DNA from 2 places in the Streptomyces sp. NPDC089424 genome. Region 1 is predicted to be linked to the other one. Evidence: riboswitches for the same ligand, from Rfam matches in the RefSeq annotation. Region 1 holds a riboswitch; the other holds the start of a gene.
The links. Region 1 has a riboswitch for cyclic di-AMP ahead of ACIP2X_RS32375 (NlpC/P60 family protein). Riboswitches for the same ligand answer to the same signal wherever they lie in the genome.

Region 2: it holds a riboswitch for cyclic di-AMP, as region 1 does, so the genes downstream of both, ACIP2X_RS14300 (C40 family peptidase) here and ACIP2X_RS32375 (NlpC/P60 family protein) in region 1, are expected to answer to the same signal.

What each region holds. Positions count from the first base shown of each region.
Region 1 is NZ_JBIVHU010000009.1:288,778-293,762, forward strand. Features, by position in the region: gene ACIP2X_RS32365 (NlpC/P60 family protein) at 1-352, opposite strand, end outside; gene ACIP2X_RS32370 (hypothetical protein) at 866-1,219, shown strand; gene ACIP2X_RS32375 (NlpC/P60 family protein) at 1,309-2,505, opposite strand; cyclic di-AMP (ydaO/yuaA leader) riboswitch at 2,513-2,667, opposite strand; gene pcrA (DNA helicase PcrA) at 2,979-4,985, shown strand, end outside.
Region 2 is NZ_JBIVHU010000002.1:1,503,214-1,508,198, reverse strand. Features, by position in the region: gene ACIP2X_RS14310 (helix-turn-helix domain-containing protein) at 1-764, opposite strand, end outside; gene ACIP2X_RS14305 (ATP-binding protein) at 977-1,426, shown strand; gene ACIP2X_RS14300 (C40 family peptidase) at 2,348-2,821, opposite strand; cyclic di-AMP (ydaO/yuaA leader) riboswitch at 2,825-3,027, opposite strand; gene ACIP2X_RS14295 (ABC transporter permease) at 3,600-4,607, opposite strand; gene ACIP2X_RS14290 (TetR/AcrR family transcriptional regulator) at 4,724-4,985, shown strand, end outside.

The DNA.
Region 1 (4,985 bases):
CGGGGTCCAGGCCGCCGTCGCGGTACTGGGCGGCCGCGTACGAACCGAGCGCGTCCCGGGCCGAGTTGAGCCGCTCCTCCTTGCGGGCCGCCTCGTCCTGGAGGCCGCCCAGCCGTTTGCGTGCCGCCCGGGCCTCCTCCTGCACGCCGTTGTACTTCTCGGTGGCGACCTCCGCCTCCTGGTACAGCTTGTCCACCTTGGCCTTGACCTGCTCCGGCGTCAGCTGGGGCTCGGCGTGGCCGATCCCGTCGAGGCCCGTCGCGGTCGCCGCGCCCGCGAGGGCGATCGTCGCCGCCGTGCGGGCCTTGGTGCCGTGGGCCGAGCGTGGTCGGGGCTTGCGGTGGGCTGCCACGTGGACTGCACGTCCTTTCGTACGACTCGGGCGACCGCCGGTCCGTACGGCCACCGGGTGGACGTACGACCGCGCCGGGGCGGCTGACGCGTCCGGCGGCGCCCCGCACAGGGGATGCGGGGCGCCGCCGGACCTTCTCGGCGGTGGTGTCCGGCTGCCGCCTCTGGCCTGGGGCGGCGGTGGGGAGCCGGTCACCTGGTGGAGGACGCTAAACCCGGGCGTGTCGCTGTGGTGACGTCTTGTGCGGAAGTGACGTCAGGGGAACGCCGGGTGACCGTATGTGATCGGGCGCGCGATTCGGCGCCGACTCCTTCACGCGGCGCGATGACCGATGCGGCGATTCCGGGCCGGGCGGGAGCGCGGGGCTGCTATGGGGCGCATATATGCAGACGCATTGCGCCAGGGCGGGCCGGTGCCAGGTGGCCCGGTGTCGGGAGGCCGCATGTAGGGGAGCCCGGTGTGAGGCAGCCCGGTGTGGGGCGGGCGCGCCCCTCCTGATTAGGCTCCGGCCCCATGGACGTACTCATCCACCTCTTCGTCGGCCTGCACATCATCGGCATCGCCGCCCTCCTCGGTGGCTTCCTGACCCAGATGAAGGCGATGGGCCAGGGCACCGCGCGATTCGTCCCGGCGATGCTGCACGGCGCAGTGACCATGCTGGTCACCGGCGTGATCCTGGTAGGCCTCAACCAGGCGGACGACCAGCCCGTCGACAACATCAAGATCGGCGTGAAGCTGGCGCTGCTGATCGTGATCCTCGGCCTGGTCTACGTGAAACGGGACGACGAGAAGGTCGACAAAGACATGTTCGGCCTGGTGGGACTGCTGACCGCGGCGAACGTCTTCATCGCCGTGCTCTGGACCTGACGCCCGCCCCACGCGCGCGTGCCGCGGAAACCGCCGCACGCGCGCGTGTGCCCTTCGGCCGCCTCCGCGACCGCCTCGCCGTGCCGGTGTCAGGCCGGGCGGACGACGCTGTGGATGGAGGACTCGCCGTCGTAGTAGACGGACTCCTCGCGGACGTACGCGCCGGGCTTCGGGGCGTGGATCATCATGCCGTTGCCGATGTACAGGCCGACGTGGGTGACGTCGTCGTAGAAGAAGATCAGGTCGCCCGGCTGGGCGGCGGTGACGGAGACCGTCGTGCCGGCGTCGACCTGGTCGTAGGTGGTGCGCGGGAGGGTGACGTCGGCGGCCTTCCACGCGGCCTGGGTGAGGCCCGAGCAGTCGTAGGACTCGGGTCCGGTGGCGCCCCAGACGTACGGCTTGCCGATCTGCGCGCGGGCGAAGGCGAGCGCCTTCTCCGCCTTGGTGGCGTACCCGGTGTCCGAGGCGGAGTCGCCGGAGCCGGTATCGGTGCCCGTGCCGGTCGAGGAACCGGCGCCCGGGGAAGCGGCGCCCGAGGACTCCTGCTCCTGCTGGGCCGCCTCCTGGCGCCGCTGCTCCTCCGCCTGCTGCCGGGCGAGCTCGGCGGCCTTGCGCTCGGCCTCCTCCTGCTTCTTCTTCTCGATCGCCGCGAGGCGGGCCTTCTCCTCGGCGGTCAGGTCCGACAGCAGCTGCCGCGCGTCGGCGAGCTTCTTCTGGACGGTGGCCTTGGCCGACTGCAGATCGCTCTGCGACTCGGTGAGCGTCTCCAGGCTCCGTGTGGCCTCCTGGCGCTTCTTCATCGTCGCCGACTGCTCGCTGAAGTACTCGTCGACCGCGCCCTTCTGGCGGTTGGTCAGACGGCCCATCAGCTGGTTCTGGTCGAAGTAGTCCTGCGGGGAGTCGGCGAGCAGGAAGGTGGCGGTGTCGGGGACGGAGGCCCCGGTGCGGTACTGGGCGGCCGCGTACGTCCCCAGTTCCTCACGCGCCTCGTTCAGCTTCTGGGTGCGCTGGGCGACGTCGTCCAGGAGGGTGTCGACGCGCTTGCGCTGTTTCGCGGTCTTCTCCTTGGCCGCGTTGTACTTCTCGGTCGCCGACTCCGCCTGTCGGTAGAGATCGTCGACCTTCTTCTCGACCTCCTCGAGGCTCGGCTTGTCGTCGGCCGAGGGCTCGGCATGGGCGGTCTGGGAGAGCAGGGCCACGGAGGTCAGGGCAGCGGTGGCGAGGGCCGGTGTGCGTATGCCTGCCACCCGCGCGCCGGTGGGGCGCGACTTGCGGTGCGACGCCAAAGGAGGCGACTCCTTCCATCTGCCGCCTACCGGGTTAGCTGTCGGGTTCGGGCGGGTGGTTCGGAAGGGTTGCCCTACGACCCGCTCCCCGGAGGGATATGGGTCGATTCACCCCAAGTTCGGTGGGTCCCCGGCTCCGGCTGCCTTGGGCGCATCGGACTCGGCGGAGGCCGCGCGGCCCGGCGACGTTCGCCGGTAAGAGTCGTGCGGCCTGTCCGGCACCGTAGCCAACTCGTGTGGCCCGTGTGAAGGTTGGTGGGTGATATGCCCGATACATTTTCGTGACCTTCAGTCAGTGGTCACGCGCCGCGTGAGGCCGTGTTCGGACCGTGAGCGCTGGTCGGCGCAGAGGTCCTGGTGACGGCGGGCCGGGCGGTGGCGGGCCGGGGCCGCGGTGGCCGTCGGCCCCGGGGCCCGGGATGTTTCCGGGGCGGCAGCGGGTTGTCGGTGGGGCGCCCTAGACTCGGAGAGCGATGAGCAGCCTCTTTGACGACAGCTTCCTGGCGGACCTCCAGGCCCCACGGGCCCACGAGGAGCCTCCGCCGCCGCCCGAGGACGATCACGCTCCGGAGTCGCTGCCGGACGATCTGTTCGGCGGGAAGTTCGACGCGCCCCCGGACCGTGACGCCTACTACCGCGACGGCGCCCCGCGCCCCGCCCTGGACGCCGCCACGCTCCTGGAGGGGCTGAACGACAACCAGCGCGCCGCCGTCGTCCACGCCGGGTCCCCCCTGCTCATCGTGGCGGGCGCGGGTTCCGGCAAGACGCGTGTCCTCACCCACCGCATCGCCCACCTCCTCGCCGAGCGCGGGGTGCACCCCGGCCAGATCCTCGCGATCACCTTCACCAACAAGGCCGCGGGCGAGATGAAGGACCGCGTCGAGCGGCTGGTCGGCCCCCGGGCGGGCGCGATGTGGGTGATGACCTTCCACAGCGCCTGCGTGCGCATCCTGCGCCGGGAGTCCAAGAAGCTCGGTTTCACGTCGTCCTTCTCGATCTACGACGCCGCCGACAGCAAGCGCCTGATGTCCCTGGTCTGCCGCGACCTGGACCTCGACCCCAAGCGCTACCCGCCCAAGTCCTTCAGCGCCAAGATCAGCAACCTCAAGAACGAGCTGATCGACGAGGAGGACTTCGCCGCCCAGGCCACCGACGGCTTCGAGAAGACCCTCGCCCAGGCCTACGCGCTGTACCAGTCACGCCTGCGCGAGGCCAACGCCCTCGACTTCGACGACCTGATCATGACGACGGTCAACCTGCTCCGCGCCTTCCCGGACGTCGCCGAGCACTACCGCCGCCGCTTCCGGCACGTCCTGGTCGACGAGTACCAGGACACCAACCACGCCCAGTACGCCCTCGTGCGCGAGCTCGTCGGCACCGGCGAGCGCGCCCCCGAGGACGCCGACGTACCGCCCGGCCCGGACGACCTGCCGCCCGCCGAGCTGTGCGTGGTGGGCGACGCGGACCAGTCGATCTACGCCTTCCGCGGCGCGACCATCCGCAACATCCTCCAGTTCGAGGAGGACTACCCGAACGCGACGACGATCCTGCTGGAGCAGAACTACCGCTCCACCCAGACGATCCTCTCCGCCGCCAACGCCGTCATCGAGCGCAACGAGTCCCGCCGCCCCAAGAACCTGTGGACCAACGCCGGCACGGGCGCGCGCATCACCGGCTACGTCGCCGACTCCGAGCACGACGAGGCGCAGTTCGTCGCCGACGAGATAGACCGTCTGACGGACGCCGGCGACGCCAAGGCGGGCGACGTCGCGGTCTTCTACCGCACGAACGCCCAGTCCCGCGTCTTCGAGGAGATCTTCATCCGCGTCGGACTGCCCTACAAGGTCGTCGGCGGCGTCCGCTTCTACGAGCGCAAGGAGGTCAGGGACGTCCTGGCCTACCTGCGGGTGCTCGCCAACCCGGAGGACTCGGTGCCGCTGCGCCGGATCCTCAACGTCCCCAAGCGGGGCATCGGGGACCGGGCGGAAGCCATGATCGACGCGCTCTCCCAGCGCGAGAAGATCAGCTTCCCGCAGGCGCTCAAGCGGGTCGACGAGGCGTACGGCATGGCCGCGCGCTCCACGAACGCCGTCAAGCGGTTCAACACGCTGATGGAGGACCTCCGCACGATCGTGGACTCCGGTGCCGGACCGGCGACGATCCTGGAGGCCGTGCTGGAACGCACCGGCTATCTGGCCGAGTTGCAGACCTCCACCGACCCCCAGGACGAGACCCGGATCGAGAACCTCCAGGAACTCGCCGCCGTCGCCCTGGAGTTCGAGCAGGAGCGCGCGGAGGGCGAGGCCGGGACGCTGGCCGACTTCCTGGAGCAGGTCGCGCTGGTCGCCGACTCCGACCAGATCCCCGACGAGGAGGACGGCGACGGCGTCATCACGCTGATGACGCTGCACACCGCCAAGGGACTGGAGTTCCCGGTCGTCTTCCTCACCGGCATGGAGGACGGCGTCTTCCCGCACATG
Region 2 (4,985 bases), on a different contig from region 1:
ACGTCTTCTTTCCTTTCGAGGTAGAGGCTACTCGTCAAGTGGTCGAGAACCACAACATCCAGATCAGAAGTGCTCGAAAATGAGAAGATAACGAAAGGCCCGGTGATGCCGATGTGCGCCCCCGCGGCGAAGGGCAGCACCTGGAGCCGCACCTGGGGCAGGCGGGCGGCCTCCACCAGCCGCTCCAGCTGGCGCGCCATCACCTCCGGGCCGCCGACCTCCCGGCGCAGCACGGCCTCGTCGAGCACCGCGCTCAGCACCAGCGGGGGCTGCGAACGCAGCACGTCCTGCCTGGCCAGGCGTACCTCCACCAGCGCGTCCAAGCGGTCCTCGGCCAGTCCCTCCACCGCGGCGCGGGTCACGGCGCGGGCGTACTCGGGAGTCTGGAGCAGTCCCGGGACGACGGAGGTCTCCAGGGTGCGCATGGCGCCGGCCTGCGACTCCAGGCTGATGAAGTCGCGGTACGTGGGCGGCAGCACCCCCTTGTAGGCGTGCCACCAGTGGTCGCGGCCCTGACCGCCGCCGGAGCCCGCCAACGCCAGAAGGAGATCCCTGAGTTGGGCGTCGTCCACCCCGTAGGCGTCCAGGAGTAACCGCACATCGGCCGGTTTCACGCCGCTCGCGCCGGTCTCGATCCGGCTCACTTTCGACTGGTGCCATCCCACCAGCCGCGCCGCCTCACCGCTCGTGAGGCCCGCGCGGCCTCGCAGTGTGCGCAATTCGGCGCCCAGTTTCCGGCGGCGCACCGCGGGACCGTACTGCATGGGCTACTCCTTACTCCTTCCGAGCCGCCCAAATACGCTCTGCCGTCGCAGAGTTCACCGCTTCGAGCGACAGATATATGCATATCTTGGTGGATCGCCACCGCTACCGGGCTTTGAGTGGCAGTCTGGCGAAGAAGCACCAGTCCGGGACCGTACTCGAACCATCCGCTCCGTGTCGGACTGCGGTCCCGTGGGAAAGGGACGACGTCGCCATGGCAGACCATCTGGAAGCATCCGTCACTCTGCCGAGCGATCCCGCCTCGGTCTCCACAGCCCGGACCTACGTCGTCAGCACCCTGGCGGAATGGGGTCTGCCACCGGAGACCGAGGCGGCCGACACGATCAGGCTCATCATCTCCGAACTCGCCACCAACGCCGTCCAGCACACCCTCGGTCAGTCGCCCACCTTCACGGTCGCGATGCGGCTCGACCGCGACGAGCAGCTCCGCATCGGAGTGACCGACAGTCACCCGCGCTTCCCCAAAAGACTTCCGGCCGCCGTCCAGCAGGACAACGGCCGCGGCATGGTCATCATCCGCTGGCTCGCCGCGGAATGCGGCGGCCGCCTCAGAGTCCGCCCGACCCGCGAGGGCGGCAAGACGGTCTCGATCGAACTCCCGTGGACGGTCCCGGCCCGCCTGGGTGGCCAGCAGGAGTTGTAGCCCTTCCGGGGGCAGAGGCGCGGGGATCCGGCGAGGAGCGGCGCCGGGCGCCCCGGGGTACGCGCTGTGCGGGTTCCGACGCGCCCCGGGCCGGACACGGAGCCGGCGGCACAGAGGGGCAGGTTTGCAGAGTCCGCCTGACCCGCGAGGGCGGTAAGACGGTGTCCATCGAACTGCCCTGGACGGTCCCGGCCCGCCTGCAGGAGCCGTAGCGCTTCGGGGGCAGAGGCGCGGGGATCCGGCGAGGAGCGGCGCCGGGCGCTCCGGGGTACGCGCCGTGCGGGCTCCGACGCCCCGCGGGCCGGACACAGACCTGGCAGCACGAAGGGGCACGTTCGCAGAGTCCGCCTGACCCGCGAGGGCGGCAAGACGGTGTCCATCGAACTGCCCTGGACGGTCCCGGCCCGCCTGGGCGGCCAGCAGGAGCCGTAGCTCTTCGGGGGCAGAGACGCGGGGATCCGGCGAGGAGCGGCGCCGGGCGCTCCGGGGTACGCGCTGTGCGCTCCGACGCGCCGCGGGCCGGACACGGAGCCGGCGGCACGGACGGGCACGTTGCGGCGTCACGGCGGTCGCGGAGGGCCGGAGCCGGGCGGGACTGCCGGGCTCGGGCGGGCCGGCGCGGGCCCTCGTCGTCCAGGGCGACCCGGCGGCAGCCCTCGGTGCGAGTCCGCGTCGCCCCGGGCCCTGTGCCCGCCCGACGGCGCCACGGGCCCCAGCCGGGGCTCCTGTGCCGTAGCCCCGCACGGCGGGACGCCCGTGCCCCGGAGGGCGTCACGGGCGGCGGGACGCCCGTGCCCCGGAGGGCGTCACGGGCGTCCCGCGGGTCGTTCTCGGCGCGAACCCGCCGACGCGTCGTGCCGAGCCCGCGTCACGGGCGGGGCGGCGGCGTCCCCTCCGGGCGCCGCCACCGCCACCCGGGGGTCACTTGACCCGGCCGTACCAGACGCTCTTGGTCCAGATCTTCTGGAGCCGCACCACGTCCCCGGTCTTCGGGGCGTGCCAGATCTTCCCCTTCCCGGCGTAGATCCCCACGTGGTAGACGTTCGACCCGGAGTGGAAGAACACGAGGTCGCCGGCCTTGCGGCTCCTGGCCCCGATGTGGCGGGTCTTGTTGTACTGCTGGGCGGCCGTGCGGGGCAGCTTCTTGCCCGCCTTCTTGAACGAGTACAGGGTCAGCCCGGAGCAGTCGAACCTGCGCGGCCCGGTGGCGCCCCACCTGTAGGGGGCGCCCTTCTTCGAGGCGGCGATCTGGAGTGCCTTCGTCGCCGTCGTGGCGGCCGCGGCCTCGGAGGCGAGGCCCGGAGCCACGACGGAGCCGCCCACCGCGGCGAGGGTGAGGGCCGAGGCCGTACCGGCACGGGCCATCAGCGACGGGACACGATTGAGCGCGGTCATGCGCAACCCTTCGTCAGCCGCCTGTGAAGGATGACCTGTCGGATTCGGGCTGGCGAAGTAGCCCGGCCGCGTTGCCACGGCTTCACCCCAAGGGACGCTCGGAGATTGCGCTCCGGCGACCCGTCGTGCTTGGGTCCTCCACTCCTGCCGATCCACTCCTGTCGACCGGTCATCCGGGCGGCGGCAGGACTCGGCGTCCGCCCGGACCGCCCCGCCGCGGCGGCGGGGGCTTGTCGTCAGTCAGGGATCTTGACTCACGGAAGTCCGAAAATCCCAACGCAATCGGGGATTTGTGGCGTTACTCACCACTCACCCGTTCGGGTGGACATCCCCCTGTTCGAACCGGTGTCAAGGGCGCCACGCCACCCCGGACCAGCGACGGAAGGCCTCATCACGCCCCGAGGCAGGTCGCGTTGCGCAACCGCAAGGGCACCGAAAAAGGAGGGGGAAGTCATCCGGACGGCGGTAGCCCTTTTGGTCCGTTTCAACTCCCGGCCGCACGAACCGTCATGACACCCGGTGACCCGGGACGGCGGCGGGTGGATCGGTCCTGCCGCACCTGTCGGAGCGCGGTGCAACGGCGTCGGCGCGCACAAGTGGCGCTCCATGACGATCTCCGCGCACCGGCGCCTTGGCGGGCGCGCGGTCCACGACTCGGTCGCCGTCGCACGCCGTGCCGGCCGACACGGTCCGGCTGACCGGCCGTCACCCGATCGGCCGGGACGCGAAGAGGCCGTGCGCCCCGTCCGCTACAGCGGGGCGCACGGCCGGTCCGTGGTCAGAGTGCCGGCGCGGGCTCCCGCTCGGCCACGACCTCGCGCGCCGCCCCGGTACGGGACTTCAGCGCGCTGCCCAGCAGTACCGCGCCGAGCCCGATCGCGGCCCACCAGGTGAGGGTGAGAGCCGGGCCGAGGGAGGCCGCGCCGTCGAAGTACGACACCGAGCGCAGCAGCGTCGTCCCCGCGCCCGGCGGCAGCCACTGGCCGATCGTCCCGGCGGGCTCGGGCAGCATCTGCGGCGCCGACGCCGCCCCCGAGAGCGGGTTGCCGAACAGCATCAGCGTGCCGCCAGCGACGGCGATCCCGGCGCGGCCCACCAGGGCGGCTAGCCCCGCGACGGCGCCGCTCACCGCCAGCGTGGACAGCCCGAGGACGGCGGCCTCGGCCCACCAGTTCCCGGTGAGGACCCCCAGCCAGCTGTGCGCGATCGCGGCGGCGCCGACGCCGACCAGCGCGGACGCGCCCACCAGTGCGGTCACCGCCCGGATCCCGCGCAGCCCCCGCACGGAGACGGCCGCGCCCGCCGCGATCCCGCCCAGCGCCAGCGGCAGCACGCTCGCGGCAAGTGCGGCGCCCCGCGGGTCGGTCTCCGGGGCGGCCACCACGTCCACCGTCCGCGGCGGGGTGCCGTCGGCGGACATCGCCTGCTGGAGCAGTTGCGCGACCACCGGGCCGGCGGCCGAGGCGGTCAGCAGCTCGGGACCCTGGGCGGTGACGACGACGGCGCCGTACACCGTCCGGTCCTCGACGGCCTCGCGGGCGGCGGCCTCGTCGGCGTACCGGTGGACCTCGAAGGCGCCCGGATGCCGTGCCAGCTGCCGCTCGACCTGCGCGGTGGCGGTGGCCGGACCCGCGACACCGAGCGGCAGGTCGTGCGGCGCGGTCCGGGCGGCCGGCCAGGCGAAGGCCCACAGCGCGAGCGCCGCCACGAGCGGGACGAGGACGACGACCGCGACGACCTGCCGGGCGCCGGGTCGGGTGGGCTGCGTGCCGGTTGGCGTGGACATGGAGTTCCCCCTAGGGTGGACGCCTCAAAAAGAAGGATCGTTCGTTTTTGGCTTCACCACCGTGCGCCGAAGGGCGTGCCCTTGTCAAGAAAGAATGTTCGTTCTACATTCGGGACATGGCTCGTGTATCCCAGGAACACCTCGACGCCCGCCGCCGGCAGATCCTCGACGGCGCCGCCGTCTGCTTCGCCCGCAACGGCTTCCACGCCACGTCGATGCAGGACGTGCTCAAGGAGGTGAACCTCTCCGCGGGCGCCGTCTACCGCTACTTCAGCGGCAAGGAGGAGCTGATCGCGGCGATCGTCGCCGAGGTGCTCGGCTCGGTCCGCGCGGCCTTCGAGGAGGCGGCGCGCCAGAGCCCGCCCCCGCCGCCGGACG